3 regions of the Janibacter sp. GXQ6167 genome follow, and region 3 is predicted to be linked to each of the others. Evidence: riboswitches for the same ligand, from Rfam matches in the RefSeq annotation. Region 3 holds a riboswitch; each other region holds the start of a gene.
What was found. A riboswitch is a leader RNA that binds a small molecule or an ion and turns the genes downstream of it on or off. The one in region 3 is predicted to bind cobalamin.
Positions count from the first base shown of each region.

Region 1: linked by a shared signal. The riboswitch ahead of AB8K43_RS06640 (VWA domain-containing protein) and the one ahead of AB8K43_RS09065 (ABC transporter substrate-binding protein) in region 3 are both predicted to bind cobalamin.
Region 2: linked by a shared signal. The riboswitch ahead of AB8K43_RS00615 (energy-coupling factor ABC transporter permease) and the one ahead of AB8K43_RS09065 (ABC transporter substrate-binding protein) in region 3 are both predicted to bind cobalamin.

Region 1 covers NZ_JBGFSK010000003.1:363,185-368,448, reverse strand. Annotated here, with positions in the region: gene AB8K43_RS06650 (cobyrinate a,c-diamide synthase) at 1-676, opposite strand, end outside; gene cobO (cob(I)yrinic acid a,c-diamide adenosyltransferase) at 670-1,284, opposite strand; gene AB8K43_RS06640 (VWA domain-containing protein) at 1,284-3,374, opposite strand; cobalamin riboswitch at 3,443-3,604, opposite strand; gene cbiE (precorrin-6y C5,15-methyltransferase (decarboxylating) subunit CbiE) at 3,610-4,839, shown strand; gene cobM (precorrin-4 C(11)-methyltransferase) at 4,855-5,264, shown strand, end outside.
Region 2 covers NZ_JBGFSK010000001.1:132,207-137,470, reverse strand. Annotated here, with positions in the region: gene AB8K43_RS00635 (polysaccharide deacetylase family protein) at 1-427, shown strand, start outside; gene AB8K43_RS00630 (energy-coupling factor ABC transporter ATP-binding protein) at 437-1,288, opposite strand; gene cbiQ (cobalt ECF transporter T component CbiQ) at 1,285-2,088, opposite strand; gene AB8K43_RS00620 (energy-coupling factor ABC transporter substrate-binding protein) at 2,088-2,522, opposite strand; gene AB8K43_RS00615 (energy-coupling factor ABC transporter permease) at 2,515-3,210, opposite strand; cobalamin riboswitch at 3,242-3,404, opposite strand; gene AB8K43_RS00610 (HGxxPAAW family protein) at 3,398-3,682, opposite strand; gene AB8K43_RS00605 (hypothetical protein) at 3,874-4,578, shown strand; gene AB8K43_RS00600 (hypothetical protein) at 4,575-5,264, shown strand, end outside.
Region 3 covers NZ_JBGFSK010000005.1:112,587-117,850, forward strand. Annotated here, with positions in the region: gene AB8K43_RS09055 (ABC transporter ATP-binding protein) at 1-375, opposite strand, end outside; gene AB8K43_RS09060 (FecCD family ABC transporter permease) at 372-1,439, opposite strand; gene AB8K43_RS09065 (ABC transporter substrate-binding protein) at 1,436-2,419, opposite strand; cobalamin riboswitch at 2,479-2,604, opposite strand; gene AB8K43_RS09070 (M16 family metallopeptidase) at 2,663-4,006, opposite strand; gene AB8K43_RS09075 (M16 family metallopeptidase) at 4,003-5,264, opposite strand, start outside.

The DNA.
Region 1 (5,264 bases), on a different contig from region 3:
GATCGATAAATTCGGCGGTTTGCTCGGCGAGGCGGTCAAGGGATGAGGCCGCGTCATCGCGTTCGGCGACGGGGACGAGCCCAAGATGGCGCGAGGGCGCGCTGACCCCGGCGTCGCGGGGGAGGACACCGAGGACGGGCAGGCCCAGGGACTCGACGCTGCGCCGCACCTCGCCGGCGTGGCGGGGGCTGCCGGACTTGTTGAGGATCACCCCGGCGACCTCGACCCGCTCGTCATAGGTCCGCAGGCCATGCACGATCGCGCCGACCGTACGGGCCGCCGAGGAGATGTCGACGACCATGACGACGGGGGTGCGGGTGAGCCGCGCGAGGTGGGCGGTCGAGGCGTACCCATCGGTGCCGATCCGTCCATCGAAGAGGCCCATCACCCCTTCGATGACCGCGAGATCCGCGGGCGCCGGAGTCGCCGCGCCATGCAGCAGGAGCGGAGCGATGAGCTCCTCGCTCGTCAGCCAGGGGTCGAGGTTGCGGCCCGGGCGTCCGGTCGCGAGCGCGTGGTAGCCCGGGTCGATGTAATCCGGTCCGACCTTCGCGGGCGCGACGGCGTGCCCGGCGCGGGTGAGCGCCGCCATGATCCCGACCGCGACGGTGGTCTTGCCCTGCCCGGAGGCCGGTGCCGCGATCGCGATCCGCGGCAGGGAGGTGCTCGCTACCACTCGATGCCCTTTTGCCCCTTCTGACCGCGGTCGAAGGGGTGCGCGAGCTTGGTCATCTCGGTCGCGACGTCGGCGATCTCGAGCAGGCGCGGGTGCGGGTCGCGGCCGGTGATGATGACGTGTTGGTAGCCGGGGCGCTCGGTGAGGGTCGTCACGACATCATCGATGTCGATCCAGCCCCACTTCATCGGGTAGGTGAACTCGTCGAGGACATACACGGTGTGCTGTTCGGCGGCGAGGCGGCGCTTGATCTCGGCCCAGCCCTCTTGGGCGTCGGCGGCGTGGTCCTCTTCGGACCCGGCCTTGCGCGACCAGGACCATCCGGAGCCCATCTTGTGCCACTCGACGGGTCCCCCTTCGCCGGTCTCCTCGTGCAACCGGCCGAGCGCGGTGAGGGCCGCCTCCTCGCCGATCCGCCACTTCGCGGACTTCACGAACTGGAAGACACCGATCGACCAGCCCTGGTTCCAACCGCGCAGGGCGAGGCCAAAGGCGGCGGTCGACTTGCCCTTGCCCGCGCCGGAGTGGACGACGACGAGGGGGGAGTGGCGGCGCTGGCGGGTGGTCTTGCCGTCCTGCGCGACGACGGGGGTCTGTCCTTGGGCCATCAGGCGGCGCTCCTGCGGTTCAGTCGGGCGTCGCGCACGACGTCGACCAGGGCGCCGGCGGCGATCTGCTCGAGGGGGACGTGCTCGGCGCCCATGCGGTGGGCGAGGTCGGCGGCGAGGCCAAGGCGGAAGCGCCCGCTCTCGCAGTCGACGACGACGGTGTCGGTGCCGGGCCAGCGCTCGGCGATGTGCTGGGCCCGGGTGAGGGCGTCGGGGCCGGCGGTCGCTCGACCGTCGGTGACAAGGACGAGCAGCGAACGACGTCGGGGGTCGCGAATGTGCTCAAGGCGCAGGACCCGCGCGGCCTCGGTGAGCCCTTCGGCGAGGGGGGTGCGCCCGCCGTGGGGGAGGTCCGCAAGGCAGGCCGCGGCGGCTTCGACCGAGGAGGTGGGGGGCAGATCGCGGTGGGCGTCGCTGCCGCGGAAGGTGATCAGTCCCACCCGGTCCCGGCGCTGGTAGGCATCGAGCAGGAGCGAGAGCACGGCGGTCTTCACCTCGGCCATCCGTTTGCGCGCCGCCATCGAGCCGGAGGCGTCGACGACGAAGAGCACGAGATTGGACTCGCGGCCCTGCGCGATTGTGGTCCGCAGGTCGCTCGAGGTGATCCGGAGCCGGTCGGTTCGGGTCCGCTCCGGGCGGGGTTCACCCGCCTGACGGCGCGCCGCGGCGGTGATCGTCGCAACGAGGTGGGGGTGCCCGTGCTCGTCACCGCGCGGGCGACGGGAGCCAATCGTCCGGCCGAAGTCGGTGATAGCGTGGCTTCGTTTGCCCGGCTCGCCCTGCCCGAGACCGCGCACGGTGAGCTTGCGGGTGCGGAAGGGGGATTGCGCCGCCGCGACTCCCGCAGCGGCAGGTGCCGACTCGGGGGCGTCCTCGGGCGCATCCGGCGCGTGGTCCTGCGGCGCCTGCGGTTGCGGCGGCGCGGGCTGCTCGGGAGCCTGCGGAGTGTCCGGGCTCTGATCCTGCGGACCGCCGTCGTGGTTCGGGGGCGGCCCGTCGGCCTCTTCGCCCCCTTCGTCCTGGTCGTCGTCGCGGTCGGGTTCGTCGTCCGGCCGGTCCGGGTCAGTGGGGGGATCATCGTCCGGGTCGTCGTCGCCGAGCAGGTCGTCGAGGAGGTCCTCGTCGAGGCCCGGGGCGTCGAAGGGGTTGCGGCGCCGACGGTGGGGCAAGGCGAGGCGCGCGGCGACGCGGATGTCCTCGCGGGTGACATCGGTCCGGCCCTCCCAGGCGGCGTTGGCCCGGGCGGCGCGGGCGGTCACGATGTCGGCGCGCATCCCGTCGACATCGAAGCCGGCGCACACCGTCGCGATCTTGGTCAGGGCCCAGTCGCTGAGCGCGACGTCGGGCAGCAGGGCTTGGGCGGCGGCGATCCGCTCGCGGAGGGACTCCTGCTCGGCGGCGTGGGACGCGGCGAAGGTCTCCGGGTTGGCGTCGAAGGCGAGACGCCTACGGACGACCTCGGCGCGCTGCTGCGGGTCACGGCTGGCGGCGATCTCGACGGTGAGGCCGAAGCGGTCGAGCAGCTGGGGGCGGAGCTCCCCCTCTTCGGGATTCATCGTGCCGACGAGCACGACCCGCGCGGCGTGACTGACCGAGACCCCGTCGCGCTCGACGGTGTTGCGGCCCATCGCGGCGGCGTCGAGGAGAAGGTCGACGAGGTGATCGTGGAGCAGGTTCACCTCATCGACATAGAGCAGGCCGCGGTTCGCGTCGGCGAGGAGGCCAGGCTCGAAGCTCGCCTCACCCGCGCCGAGCGCCTTGCGCAGGTCGAGCGAGCCGATCACGCGGTCCTCGGTCGCGCCGACGGGGAGCTCGACGAGGCGAGCGGCGCGGGTGGTGGTCGCTGCCTCGGCGTGCGGGCCGTCGGGGCAGGTGGGGTCCGGGGCCGCCGGGTCGCACCCGAAGCGGCAGCCCGCGACGACCTGCTGCTCGGGGAGGACATCGGTGAGGGCGCGCACCATCGTGGATTTCGCGGTGCCCTTCTCGCCGCGGACGAGGACACCACCGACCTCGGGCGAGACGGTCGTCAGGAGCAGGGCCAGGGCCATGTCGTCGGCGCCGACGATGGCGGCGAAGGGGTACTGGGTCATGCGCGAAGCAAGTCCTCCTAGGCGAGTAACCACGCTCGCCGGATGAGCGTCAAGCGCCGACGCGGGAGTGCGCCGAGCGCGACGCAGGGTGATGTTCTGGCTTTAAGCCCCCTTCGCGGGAAACGAAAGAAGGGAGCCCTCACAGTGGCGGGACCGCTGCCGGATTCTCACCGGATTCCTCACGTCTGCGTCGCCGGTCATCATCCCACACCTGCGCTGGGCGACTCGGTGCGCCATGACCCGCGCGATTAAGGTGGCGGGCGTGATCGAGGTCGTCGGTATCGGTGAGGCCGGGTGGGAGGCCCTGGGCCCGCATGAGCGCTCCCTGGTCGAGCGTGCGCGCCTCGTCATGGGCGGCGCTCGTCACCTGGAGTTCCTCCCCGAGATCGAGGGCCAGGAGCGAAGGGCGTGGCCGAGCCCCCTTCGCCCGGCGTTGCCGGGGCTGGCGCGAGAGCCTGGCCCGGTCGTGGTCCTTGCGAGTGGAGATCCGCTGCGGTCGGGGATTGGCACCACGCTCATCGAGGTGCTCGGGGCGGATTCCGTCAGCATCTATCCGACCGTCTCCTCGGACCTGCTGGCGCGGGCGCGGATGGGCTGGTCGGCCGAATCCGTGCAGGTCATCACGCTCGTTGGGCGGGATATCGATCGGGTTGTCCGCTGGCTGACCCCGGGAGCGCGCCTGATCGTGCTGTGCGGTGACGGCGATGGGCCAGCCCGCGTCGCCGACCGCGTGAGTGCGGCGGGCTATGGCGACTCCGCGATGACCGCTTGGTGGCATCTCGGGGGGCCGCGCGAGGGGTCCTCGACCGCGACGGCCGCGACCTGGGGCCCAGAACCGACCCCCGATCTGGTGCTCGTGTGCCTGGAGGTTGCGGACGGCGGGGCCGATCAGGGGCCCGCGCCCGGGCGGAGCGAAGACGCCTTCGACCACGATGGCCAGATCACCAAGCGGGACGTGCGCGCCAGTGCTCTTGCTCACCTGCGCCCCACCCCCGGCCAGGTCCTGTGGGATCTCGGCGCCGGGTCCGGAGCCGTCGGGATCGAGTGGGCGCTCGCGGCGCCGGGTGCCCTCACCGTGGCGGTGGAGCGCGATCTCGAGCGTGCCGCGCGGGTCGAGGCCAACGCCGCTCGCCTCGGTGTCCCTGAGGCCGTCACCGTCGTGACCGGCGAGACCATCGAGGTGCTCGGCGCCCTCCCTTCGCCCGACGCGGTCTTCTTCGGCGGGGGAGTTGACCGCGATGTCCTCGCGGCGGCGTGGTCGCGACTGCCCATCGGCGGCCGATGCGTCGTCCACGCGGTGACCTTGGAGGCCGAAGAGGTCTGCCTGGCCGCCTTCCGCGAACACGGTGGCTCACTGACCCGCCTGTCGGTCGAGCACGCCGAGGCCCTCGGGCGCTACCTGTCCTGGAAGCCTGCCCGCCCGATTACGCAGTGGTCGGCGACCAAGATCGACCCGCTTACTTAAGGAAAGTTTGGCGACGTGACCGTTCATTTCATCGGAGCCGGACCCGGCGCCGCCGACCTGCTCACCGTGCGCGCGACCCGGCTACTCGGGCACAGCCAGATGTGTCTCTACGCGGGGACCTATCTCGATGCCGAGGTGCTCTCGCACTGCCCACCGGACGCCGAGCTAGTCGACACCCAGCACCTCTCGCTCGATGAAATCACCGCCCACCTGGTGCGCGGGCACGAGGCGGGTTGGTCGGTCGCGCGTCTCTGCTCGGGCGACCCGTCGGTGTACTCGGCGATCGCCGAACAGGCGCGGCGGCTGGACGCGGCCGGCGTGCCCTGGGATATCACCCCCGGGGTGGCGGCGTACGCGGCGACCGCGGCCCTCGTCGGCCGAGAACTCACCGTGCCGGAGGTGGCCCAGTCGGTCGTCCTCACCCG
Region 2 (5,264 bases), on a different contig from region 3:
GATCGGCGCCCACACGATGACGCACCCGGAGCTGACGAAGATCGCTCCATCGGTGGCCGAGCGCGAAATCGGCGCCAACACCCGGGCCCTGCGGGCGCTGGTGGGACCGTCGGTGCGAACCATGCGACCTCCCTACGGTGATCGGGATGCACGGACCGACCAGATCGCGGCACGTCACGGACTCTCGGTCATCATGTGGGATGTCGACACCCTCGACTGGCAGTCTCGAAGCACTCCGATCACGGTGAGCCGGGCCGTGAAGGGCGCGCGGCCCGGGTCGATCATCCTCATGCACGACATCCACGCCCCGACCGTGAAGGCGGCCCCCCGGATCGCCACCGAGCTCCAACGCCGCGGCTACACCCTCGTCACCGTGAGCGAGCTCTTCGGCACGACCAGACCTGGCCGGGTCTACACCAATCGCTGAGCGCTCCAGTCAGTCGCCGCTTAGAACAGAGCTCACCTCGTCGAGGGTGCGCGCGGTCGTCCCCTCAGGCAGGCGACCTGCGGCGATGAGGCGCTTCAGGAGGGCGAGCGGCCACGGCATCGTGAGCCGTGCGGTGGCGAGCAAGTCCGCTTCACCGAGCACCTCGTCCGCAGGTCCCTGCCGGACCAGTCCATCGACAACGACCGCTGCCTCATCGGCCCACGCGAGGGCGTGATCGACCTCGTGGGTCGAAAGGCAGACGGTCGAACCCCACTCCTCGAGGCGCGCCATCGCCGCCAGCATCTCCGAGACCCCCGCGGGGTCCAGGCCCGCCGTCGGCTCGTCGAGGAGCACGACCGCGGGTCTCATCGCGACCGCCCCGGCGAGCGCCACCCTCTTCGCCTCCCCGTGAGAGAGGCGATGGACCGGTCGATCAGCGAGGTGCTCGATCGCGAGCAGCGCAATGGCCTCGTCGACGCGCTCTTTGACCTCCGGTTCGGTCAGGCCGAGATTCATCGGGCCGAAGGAGATGTCCTGCGTGACGTCGGCGCTAAAGAGTTGATCATCAGGATCCTGCGTCACGAGTTGGACCCGCTGGCGATGCTCGCGCAGCCCGGCTCGCGTGTGGTGCAGCGGCTGGCCGTCGACGAGGACCCGACCCTCGTCCGGGGGGTGCGCACCAGAAAGCGCCCGCAGCAGCGTCGTTTTGCCGCTGCCGTTAGCGCCGAGGACGGCCACCCGACGCCCCCGGGGGATCGTGAGGCTCGCCCCCTTCAGCACCGGGTGATCGTCGTACCCGAGCACGACGCCCTGAGCGGCGAGCGCGATGGCGGTGCGCGGTTCGGGGACGTGGTGGTTCATCGCGTCCACCCCGCCAGGTCGAGGCCCCGCGCCTCGGCGAAGGCCGCCCAGCCGTAACTCACCGCGGCGATCGTCGCGATCAGGGCAAGCCCCGCGAGGACGAAGGGGGTCGAGCGGCGCGTTGGTGGGGCTAACGTGCGCATGGCGATCTCGTATCCCCGCCCGGCCAGCCCATCGTTGAGCCGGCGGGCGCGCTCCCAGGCGCGGGTGAGGACCGCCGCCGCGAGCATGCCGCTGCTGCGCCACGACGCGCGCCACGACACGTATCCCAGGCGACTCACCTGCGCCTCTCGAATCGCCGCCATGGACTCGGCGAGGACGAAGAGGAGCCGGTAGGTGAGCGAGGCGATATCGAGCAGGGCGTCCGGGATCCGCGCCCGGCGCCCGGCCGCGACGAGGTCGACCATCGGCGTCGTCGTCGCGAGGAGCAGCAGCGCCATCGTGCCGGCGATTCCGTGGCCGAAGACCTCTCCTGCGCGGGCTAGGGTCTGCGGACTGACCCCGAAGGGTCCCCACGTCCACGGCATGACCCCGTCGCCGCCGAGCGAGACGGCGATGGTGAGCGCACCGATCCCGAGGAAGATCACCGGCGCTCGCATCATCCTCATCAGGAGCCGCAAGGGCACTCCCGCTGTGTGGGTCAGGGCGAGCACGGCGACGACGACGAGCACGGTGCCGGGGAAAGCCGGGACTAGTAGGGCGGTGAGGACGAGACCGACACTCAGCAGGGCTTTGTCGCGCACGGCGCGACGCCGCCAGGGGCTTGCCCAGGCGGCGTCGTCGATGGCGTACGCGTGCATCAGGCCTGCCGCTCGCCCTCCACTGCCGACGCCGTGGAGGCCGCCGGGTCGACACCGAGTTCGGCGAGGCGCCGGTTCACTTCGGCGTCGACCTCGCGCTCAAGGCGCCGGCGTCCACGCAGCGCGGCGACGGCGTAGCCACACACCGCCGCACCGATCGCAGCCTGCGCGGCGAACAGTCCCGACTCGATCTCGCCTCCTGATGGGGCGAAGATCGGCTCGAACCAGGGCTCGTAGTCGGGGTGATCGGCCTCGATCGTCTCCGTCGCGATCGCGTCGGTCCCGCCGAAGCGTTCTTCATCGCCGCCAGCGCGCTGAGCATCCAACCAAAGCGGGACCGCGATCAGCAGAGTCAGGGCGACCAGCAGGCCGAGGGTGATCCACCGTCCGCGGCTCGTGCTGCCCGAGGTGGGGGTGATATCGGCGTTAGGCATGCTGGGCCGCCTTCGAGGTCGTCGCGCCCTTCGGCAGCACGCCGAGGCGGGTCAACTCGGGTCGGGCCACCTTGCGCAGGGTGCGGAAGAGCAGGACACCGAGGACCCCTTCGGCGAGGGCCAGTGGGATCTGAGTGATCGCGAAGATCGAGGCGAACTTCGCGAGAGCACCGAGGAGACCGGAGGCCGGGTCGGGGAAGGCGATCGCGAGCTGGAGGGAGGTGACGCAGTAGGTGGAAAGGTCCGCGAGCGCCATCGCGGCGAAGACCCCGACCTCCATCGGAGCGCCGAGGCGCCGACAGAGCACCCACGCCCCGTAAGCCACCCACGGCCCAACAACCGCCATCGAAAAGACGTTGGCGCCAAGCGTGGTGAGCCCGCCGTGCGCGAGCAAGAGCGCTTGGAAGAGCAGGACGACCATGCCGACGAAGGCCATGATCGGCGGCTTGAAGAGGATCGCGCCCGCGCCGATACCGGTCGGGTGGCTACTGGAGCCGGTGACCGAGGGCATCTTCAAAGCGGAAAGCACGAAGGTGAAGGCTCCGGCTGCGCCGAGCAGTAAGCGATTCTCGGGGTGCTCACGTACCTCGCGGACGACGGCTCGAGCGCCGTGGATCACGAAGGGGGCGGCAACAGCGGTCCAGGCGGCCGCTTGAATCGGAGGGAGAAACCCCTCGGCGATATGCATGTGAGGTCCTAACCGGGATGACGCGTCCCGCTCGGTGGATCCGTCCCCAGGTGAGTCTCTGGCTGCTCCGCGGCCCGTGTCTTAAAGGGGGGCCAACCGGAGGTCACAGTGGCGCGACCGCGTCGGACTCTCACCGACTTCCTCGCCCCAGGGATGGTTGGTGCCGTCAGTAAACCACGGGCGCGGCTTACTTGACCCCGATGGAGTCCTTGTCCGCGGGGGCGTCGATCGAGCCACGCGAGTACTCACCGAAGCCAGCCAACGAGAGCAGGCGTCCGGCGATGAGAGCGACCACCAGGATGCCCATCGAGACAAAGAGCAGCGGCCAGGCCTGAATGACGACCGCCCACGTGCCGAGGGCGAAGCCAATCAGGGCGATCACGACAGCAACCCAGGTCGCGATGCTGTGCCCGTCACCGAGGTCCATCGACGAGTGCGGGCCGGTCGGAAGGTGAGGCTTTTCCTTGCTCATGGGGCCATCTTCCCATGGGTCCGCGCCCCGGTGCACCCGCCAGATCCCCCCTTCGACAAGGGGGTGCTGATGCCGGTCGAGGGAGTCCACACAATTAGGGACTGTCGGCCGCATCCACGAGGCCCTAATGTCGGCAACGGAGGAGCCATCAGACCCCTCTCGCCACACTCATTTTCCAGGGGAGACCGCACGTGAAGAAGACCACCATCGCCGTCGCGACGAGCGTCGTGCTCGGCGTCGCCATGGCACCAATCGCCGCTGCCGACAACGGCCCATCCAGCGGATCGTCCAACCGCCCCACGGCCGAGGTTGCCGCGCCCAAGGGGCTCGCGTCGACCAACCTGGGACCGGACAAGAAGCCGCTCGGCGCCCAGTCCTTCGCCTCCGCCTACGGTGGCTTCCCGGCGTACCGCCAGCTGAGGGTCATCACCCAGAAGAGCCGCTACCGGATCGATAGTTCCCCAGCCGCCGGACGGATGGCCCTGTCCGTTTGGCGGCCCAACACCCTCCCGTCGCAGTGGCGAATCGGACAGCGGATGAAGATCAGCAGCAGCGGCACGCCGATCAAGAACATCGCGCCGACGCTGAACTACTACCAGAAGAAGAACCACTACATCTGGAGTTCCGCGCAGACCTGGCAGCAGTACCGGTACTACGCCCTCACCGGCATAACCCGGTACAAGAGCACCCCGATCCTCATCACCCGCTTCGAGCGCACCCCGTGGTACCGCGGGCGGAGCATTTACGGCAACATGCCCCTCACCGCGTACTCGTACCAGAACCGCGCGAGCGGCACCCGCATCAGCGTCTATGACGCCCGCGTCGGGAAGTCCTACCGCAAGGTGCCCGGCGGCACGCTCTGGCGCGCTAGCACCGCCGGTTACGTCATCTGGTGACGCTGCCTTCGAGGCTTCGGGCCGCCGCCGCCATTGCGGCGGCGGCCCTTGCCGTCGTCGGCTGCACCGCCGACGACGCGTCTGCCCCGACCTCGTCCCCTTCGGCCAGCACTCCCACGGCCGCCCAGGCGACTTCGGCGACCGTGGACCTCCCCGACGGTCTTTCGGCCCTGCAGGTCTGGCGGCTCCCGAAGGATGTGCACCCCAACCCCAACGGGGTCCACAGCTCGAGCCGTCACGCCTTCTTCGGACTCGATATCCCCTCCCTTCGCGAAGGGGGGACTCTCGATCCGGATCAGCACACGCAATACGCCGTCTTGGACTTTGCCTCTGGCGCGGTCACGCTGCGCGAGACCACGAAGCCGGGGGCGATCAGCGACCTGGGCGTGTTTGTCACCGCTGGAGAGAGCGACCATCTGGTGCGCCTCGAGATCGAGCCGCGGCCCGACACCGAGTGCGCCGGCGACTCCCCCGACCAATGTTGGACCTGGCAACTGCGCGCCGAGACCGCCGCCGATGCCTCCGGTGACCAGATCGCCGCTGCCGCTCAGCCCGGCAGCCCCTTTGCCATCCCCCAGCCGGTCGCGACGGGGACCGGCGTCGCCTGGCTCGAGGTCACCGACCCCGCTGCCGATGAGGCCCGCCTTCAGCTCTGGTCGCCGGGCGCGAAGCCCCGGACGATCGCG
Region 3 (5,264 bases):
GGTGATCATCCCGTCGTCGATGGCCTCGGCGTCCCGATCGGTGGCGCCCGGCCAGCGCCCCCGGTGTGGGATCCGCCCGAAAGCCACCACCTGACGCACGGTGAGGTCCAGTGTCGTGGACGGGTGCTGCTCGACCAGAGCGATCCGACGGGCGCGTTCGCGAGGGCGAAGGGAGTGCAGGTCCCGCCCGTCGAGCAGGACGCGACCCTCGCTCGGTCGGGTGAGGCCAGCGAGCAGGTGAAGCAGGGTGGTCTTCCCTGACCCGTTCGGCCCGAGGATGACGGTCAGCCCGCCCGGCATCACGGCAAGGTCGACCCGGTGCACGAGGTGCTGCCCGTCGACGATCCGGCTCAGTCCCTCGGCTGCTAGCCTCATCGGGATTGCGCCTGACGTCGCAGCAGGATCACGAGGACCGGTGCACCGATCGCGGCGGTCACCACGCCAATTGGGATCTCGCGGCCATCGGCCACCGATCGCGCTGCAGTGTCGGCCCAGACCATCAGCAGAGCGCCCGCGAGGGCGCTGACGGGAAGCAGTGCCGTGTGACTGGGGCCGACGAGGGCGCGCACGATGTGCGGGACGGTGAGGCCGACGAACCCGATCGGACCAACGACTGCGACGGTCCCGGCGGTGACCAGCGCGGTCCCGACGAGCAGGATCCACCGCAAGCGGGCGACGTCGACTCCGAGGGAGCGGGCGGAGGTTTCGCCGAAGGCGAAGGCGTCGAGGGCGCGGGCGCACCCGAGGACCCCGACCACGGTGACGCCAGCGACGACCATGAGCGCAATGGCCGAGGGCCACCGGACTCCGGCGAAGGAGCCGAGCGTCCAGGCCAGCACCTCACGCGCGGCGTCCCGCGCCCCGAAGACCATGATCGCGAGCGATGTGAAGGCTCCGGCCAGTTGCGCGACGGCGACCCCGCTCACGATCGTGCGCCCCGGCGGTAACTCTCCGGAACGTCCGGTCGCGAGGGCCAAGACGAGGAGGAGCGCTGCCACGCCCCCGAGCAGGGCCATCGCCCCCACGGTGGCGCCGTGGCCGACGCCGCCGATTGAGATGCCGAAGACGATGGCGCAGACCGCCCCGGCTGCCGCGCCACTGGAGATTCCGAGCAGGTACGGGTCGGCGAGTTCGTTGCGCGTCAGGGACTGCAGGACCGCGCCGGAGACGGCGAGGACAGTCCCGGCGCAGGCCGCGCCGATCACCCTCGGAGCGCGCAGATCCCACACGATCCGGTCGGCGAGAACCGTGACCGAAGCGCCCTCGGTCAGGCGGAGGCGCCGGGCGACGACCGCCACGACCTCGGAGGCCGACACCGTCACCGACCCGACCCCGAGGACCGCGATCGCGCTCGCGATAAGCACGGCGAAGAGCGCGATGAAGACGAGCGCCGGTCGCCAGGTCACACGCCCACCGGCGCTCACGTCGATGGTGGTCACGAGTGGTCGGCGAGGCCCTCGGCCACCGTCTGGGCGCCCTCGATGAGCCGCACGCCCGGCGTGGTCGCCGAGAACGGGACGACGACATAGCGCCCGGCCTTCACCGCGGCGAGGTTCTGAAGCACCGGGTCGGCCTCGAGGTATGCCTTCTTGCTGTCCGCCGACGACCACGAAGCGTCTGCCAGCACGATGACGTCTGGGTCAGACTCGACGACCTTCTCCCAGGTGCCATCGGCCCAGCCCCCTTCGAGGTCCCCGAAGACATTGGCGGCGCCGACCGCGTCGAGGATCAACTGCGGCCCCCCGCCGCCCGCGCCCACGAAGGGAGACTTGTCCCCCGAGTCGTACCACAGGGCCGTCACTCCCTTCCCCGGCGCCTGCTCGCGAATCCGCTTCAGCTCGTCCTGCTGGCGCTTAATCAGCTCATCGGCGCGGCCCCCGACGCCGAAGAGTTTCGCGACGTCGGCCACCTCTGACCACGCGCTCTCGAAGGTCGGGGCTGCCGTCTTCTCCCCCTTCGGGCAGCCGAAGGGGGAGATGTAGGTGGGGATCCCCTCGGCCTTCAACTCGGCCCGGGTCCCGACCGACTTGTCGGAGAAGGCGCTGGAGTACGCGGCGTAGGCGAGGTCCGGCTCGGCAGCGAGGAACCTCTCCTTGGTTGGGTACTCCGTCGCGAGGACGTCCACGGTGTCGTATTGCTCTTGCCACGTCGAGGAGATCTCGTCATCGAGATAGGCCGTGCCAGCCATGCGGTCCTCGAGGCCAAGGGCCAGGGCGACCTCGGTAGCGCCTTGATTGACGGTGACGAGCCGGGACGGCGCCTTGGTGACCTCGACGGTCTCGCCGCAGTTGTCGAGAGTGACGGGGGTGAAGGCGGAGCCGGTGGTGACCTGGGGCGAGCCGGGGGCACCGGCGCAACTCGCGAGGAGCGCGCCGGCGACGGCGGCAGAGACGACGGTGGCGAGACGGGTGGGGACCATGACTGGTCACTCCTTCGTGGACGGGGCCCATGCGCGAGGCCGACGAGGAACCACCGATCGGGTGTTCGGGCTCGGGTTCGTCCGGTTCACGGCACCTTCCCAGGCCGTCGGGCCCAGTGGTGCATTGCCGTGTCCGTCCCCCATACCGCTGCGCGTCAGCCCCGGCTTCTCACCGGGTTCCCCGTGTCGGTGGCGTAGGAAAGTGGCCCGCCGAAGCGGGACCGATCCCGACTGTACCCGCCGCTAGGAGATGATCGTGACCTCGCCGAGCTCGCGCAGCCCGTCCGCGACCGAGGCGGCATCACCCACGACGACGACCGTCCAGCCTTCGGTCACCTCCCGGCGCCACGCCTCGTCCAGGTCAGCGACGGTGAGCGCTCGCATGGCGGCGACGTTGTCGGAGGTGAAGGTGAGCGGCAGCCCATCGGCCGCGAGCGCAATCGCTTCATCGGCGATCGCGTCGGCAGTCTCGTAGCGCCCGGGGGCCGTCAACGTCGCGAAGTCGATCCCCGCGCGGGCCTCGGCCTCGGTCACGCCCCCTTCCATCCCGGCAACGATCTCGGTGAGCAGACTCACCGACTCGGCGGTCGCGTCCGCGCGCACCGACCCGGAGATGATCAACATTCCGCCGACCTGACGCGGCCGGAAGAGGGCACGGACCCCGTAGGTATACCCCTTCTCTTCTCGCAGAATCGCGTCGATCCGAGCGTTGGGCGCGCCACCGAGGATCCAGCCGAGGACCGGGAAGGGGGCCCACTCACCGCGCCGATCCGGTCCCGGCGTCGCCATCGCGATTTCGGATTGCACCGAGCCGGGGCGGTCGACGAGCACGATCCGCTGGCGGTCCGCGGCCCGTGCTGCCGGTTCGCGGGTGGGCTCGGGACGAGGGTGGACGGACCTCGGCCAGGTGCCGATCGTCGCGGCTAGCAGGGCCTCCACATCGAGCCCGCCGACGTCGCCTGCGAGGACGAGGCTGGCGTGGTCTGGGTGGACGTGCTCGGCGTGGAAAGCGACGACATCATCGCGGGTGATCGCCGCCACCGATTCGGGCGAACCGGCGCCGGGCCGCGAAGCTCGGGCGCTCGGGTCGTAGTACGCCGCAACGAGTTCGGCATGAGCACGACGGCCAGCCGACGCCCGCTCTTGGGCGATCTCCGCGAGGCGGGTGCGCACCATCCGCGTCACCTCTTCGGCGGCGAAGACGGGCTCGGTGAGGCACTCGGTGAGCAATTCGAGCCCGGTCTCAAGGTGGCGTCGGGACACCTCGAGATCGACCCCGAGAGCCTGCTCGCTCACCCCCGCTCCCATCGCGATGCCGTGGCGCTCGAGCAACTCCGCCAGTTCGAGCTGGCTATGCGTCGCGGTGCCCTCATCCAGCAGCCGGGCCATGATGGCGGCCACGCCCTCCCGCTCACGTGGTTCGGCGCGCAGCGGCGCCGGGACGCTGAGGCGTACCGAGATGACGTACTGGCCGGGGACGTCGTAGACGAGCACGGTGAGGCCGTTCGCGAGCTCGATCTCCCGCGGCGTGGGGAAGGTCCAGGTGCCTGCGGGTTGCACGCTCGGGCGGGGCAGGACGGCGCTCACGCGCGACCCCCTTCATCGGTCTCGTCGGTGTGATCTTCATGCCCAGCGGCGATGTCCTCGCCGCTGCTGGTGGACGCGTCGAGCGCGTCCGTCGACTCGGCGACGCGATAGGCGACGACGGCTCGAGCGTCGGCGCGCAACCAGGTCCGGGCCGCCTCGTGGACCTGCTCCGGGGTGATCGCGAGCAGTTTGTCGAGGAAGGTGTTGATGCCCTGCGGGTCGTCGTGCAGGGTCGTGAACTGGCCGATCAGGTCGGCCCGCTCGTCTTGCGCCGCGAGCGCGGAGAGCCAACTGCGCTCGGACTGGGCGCGGACGGCCTCCAGGGCGATCTCGGTGGGCCCGCTCTCGGCGAAGGCCTCGAGCTCCTCGCAGATGGCCCTCTCGACGACATCGGGGTCGACGCCGTCGGCAATATCGGCGACGAGCAGCCCCAGCGAGACCCCGTCGACGAAGCCCATGGCGCTCGCGTGCACGCTATTCGCGGTCTGCTCGGTGCGCACGAGGCGCTGCTCCAGCGGGGAGAAGCTAAGGCCCGCGAGGCAGTCCAAGGCCATCGAGGCCGCGAGGAAGTCCGCGCCTCCATCGACCGGTAGGCGGAAGGCGAGGTAGAGCCGATCGTTCGGGACCTCCGCGCGGACCTCGCGGCGCACCGGCTCGGCGAGCGGCGGGAGGGGGTCCACCGGAGCCCGGCGGGGCGCGGCCCGGTGAGTGATCGAGCCGAAGTACTTCTCGGCGAGGGCGAACCCCTCCTGCGCGCTCACGTCCCCCACGAGGGTCAAGACGGTGTTGTCGGGGGCATAGTGCGCCGTGAAAAACTCATGGACATCGGCGAGGGACGCGGCGTCCAGATCCTCCATCGAACCGATGGTGGAGTGGTGGTAGGGGTGGCCCGCCGGGAAGACCGTCTCGTAGATTTCGGCGAGAGCCGTGCCATAGGGCTGGTTGTCGTAGCGCTGACGCTTTTCTTCCTTCACGACATCGCGCTGATTGTCCAGGTTGTCCTGGTTGACCGCGGCGAGCAGGCGGGCGTGCCGATCCGCTTCCAACCAGAGCGCAAGTTCCAAGGCACCGGTTGGGACGGTCTCGAAGTAGTTCGTCCGGTCAAACCAGGTGGTCGCATTGAGGCGCCCACCGGCGGCCATGAGCGCGGCGAAGTGCTCGCCGCTCGGGACATGCTCCGAGCCCTGGAACATGAGGTGCTCGAAGAGGTGAGCGAAGCCGGTCCGCCCTTCCTGCTCGTGACGCGAGCCGACATTGA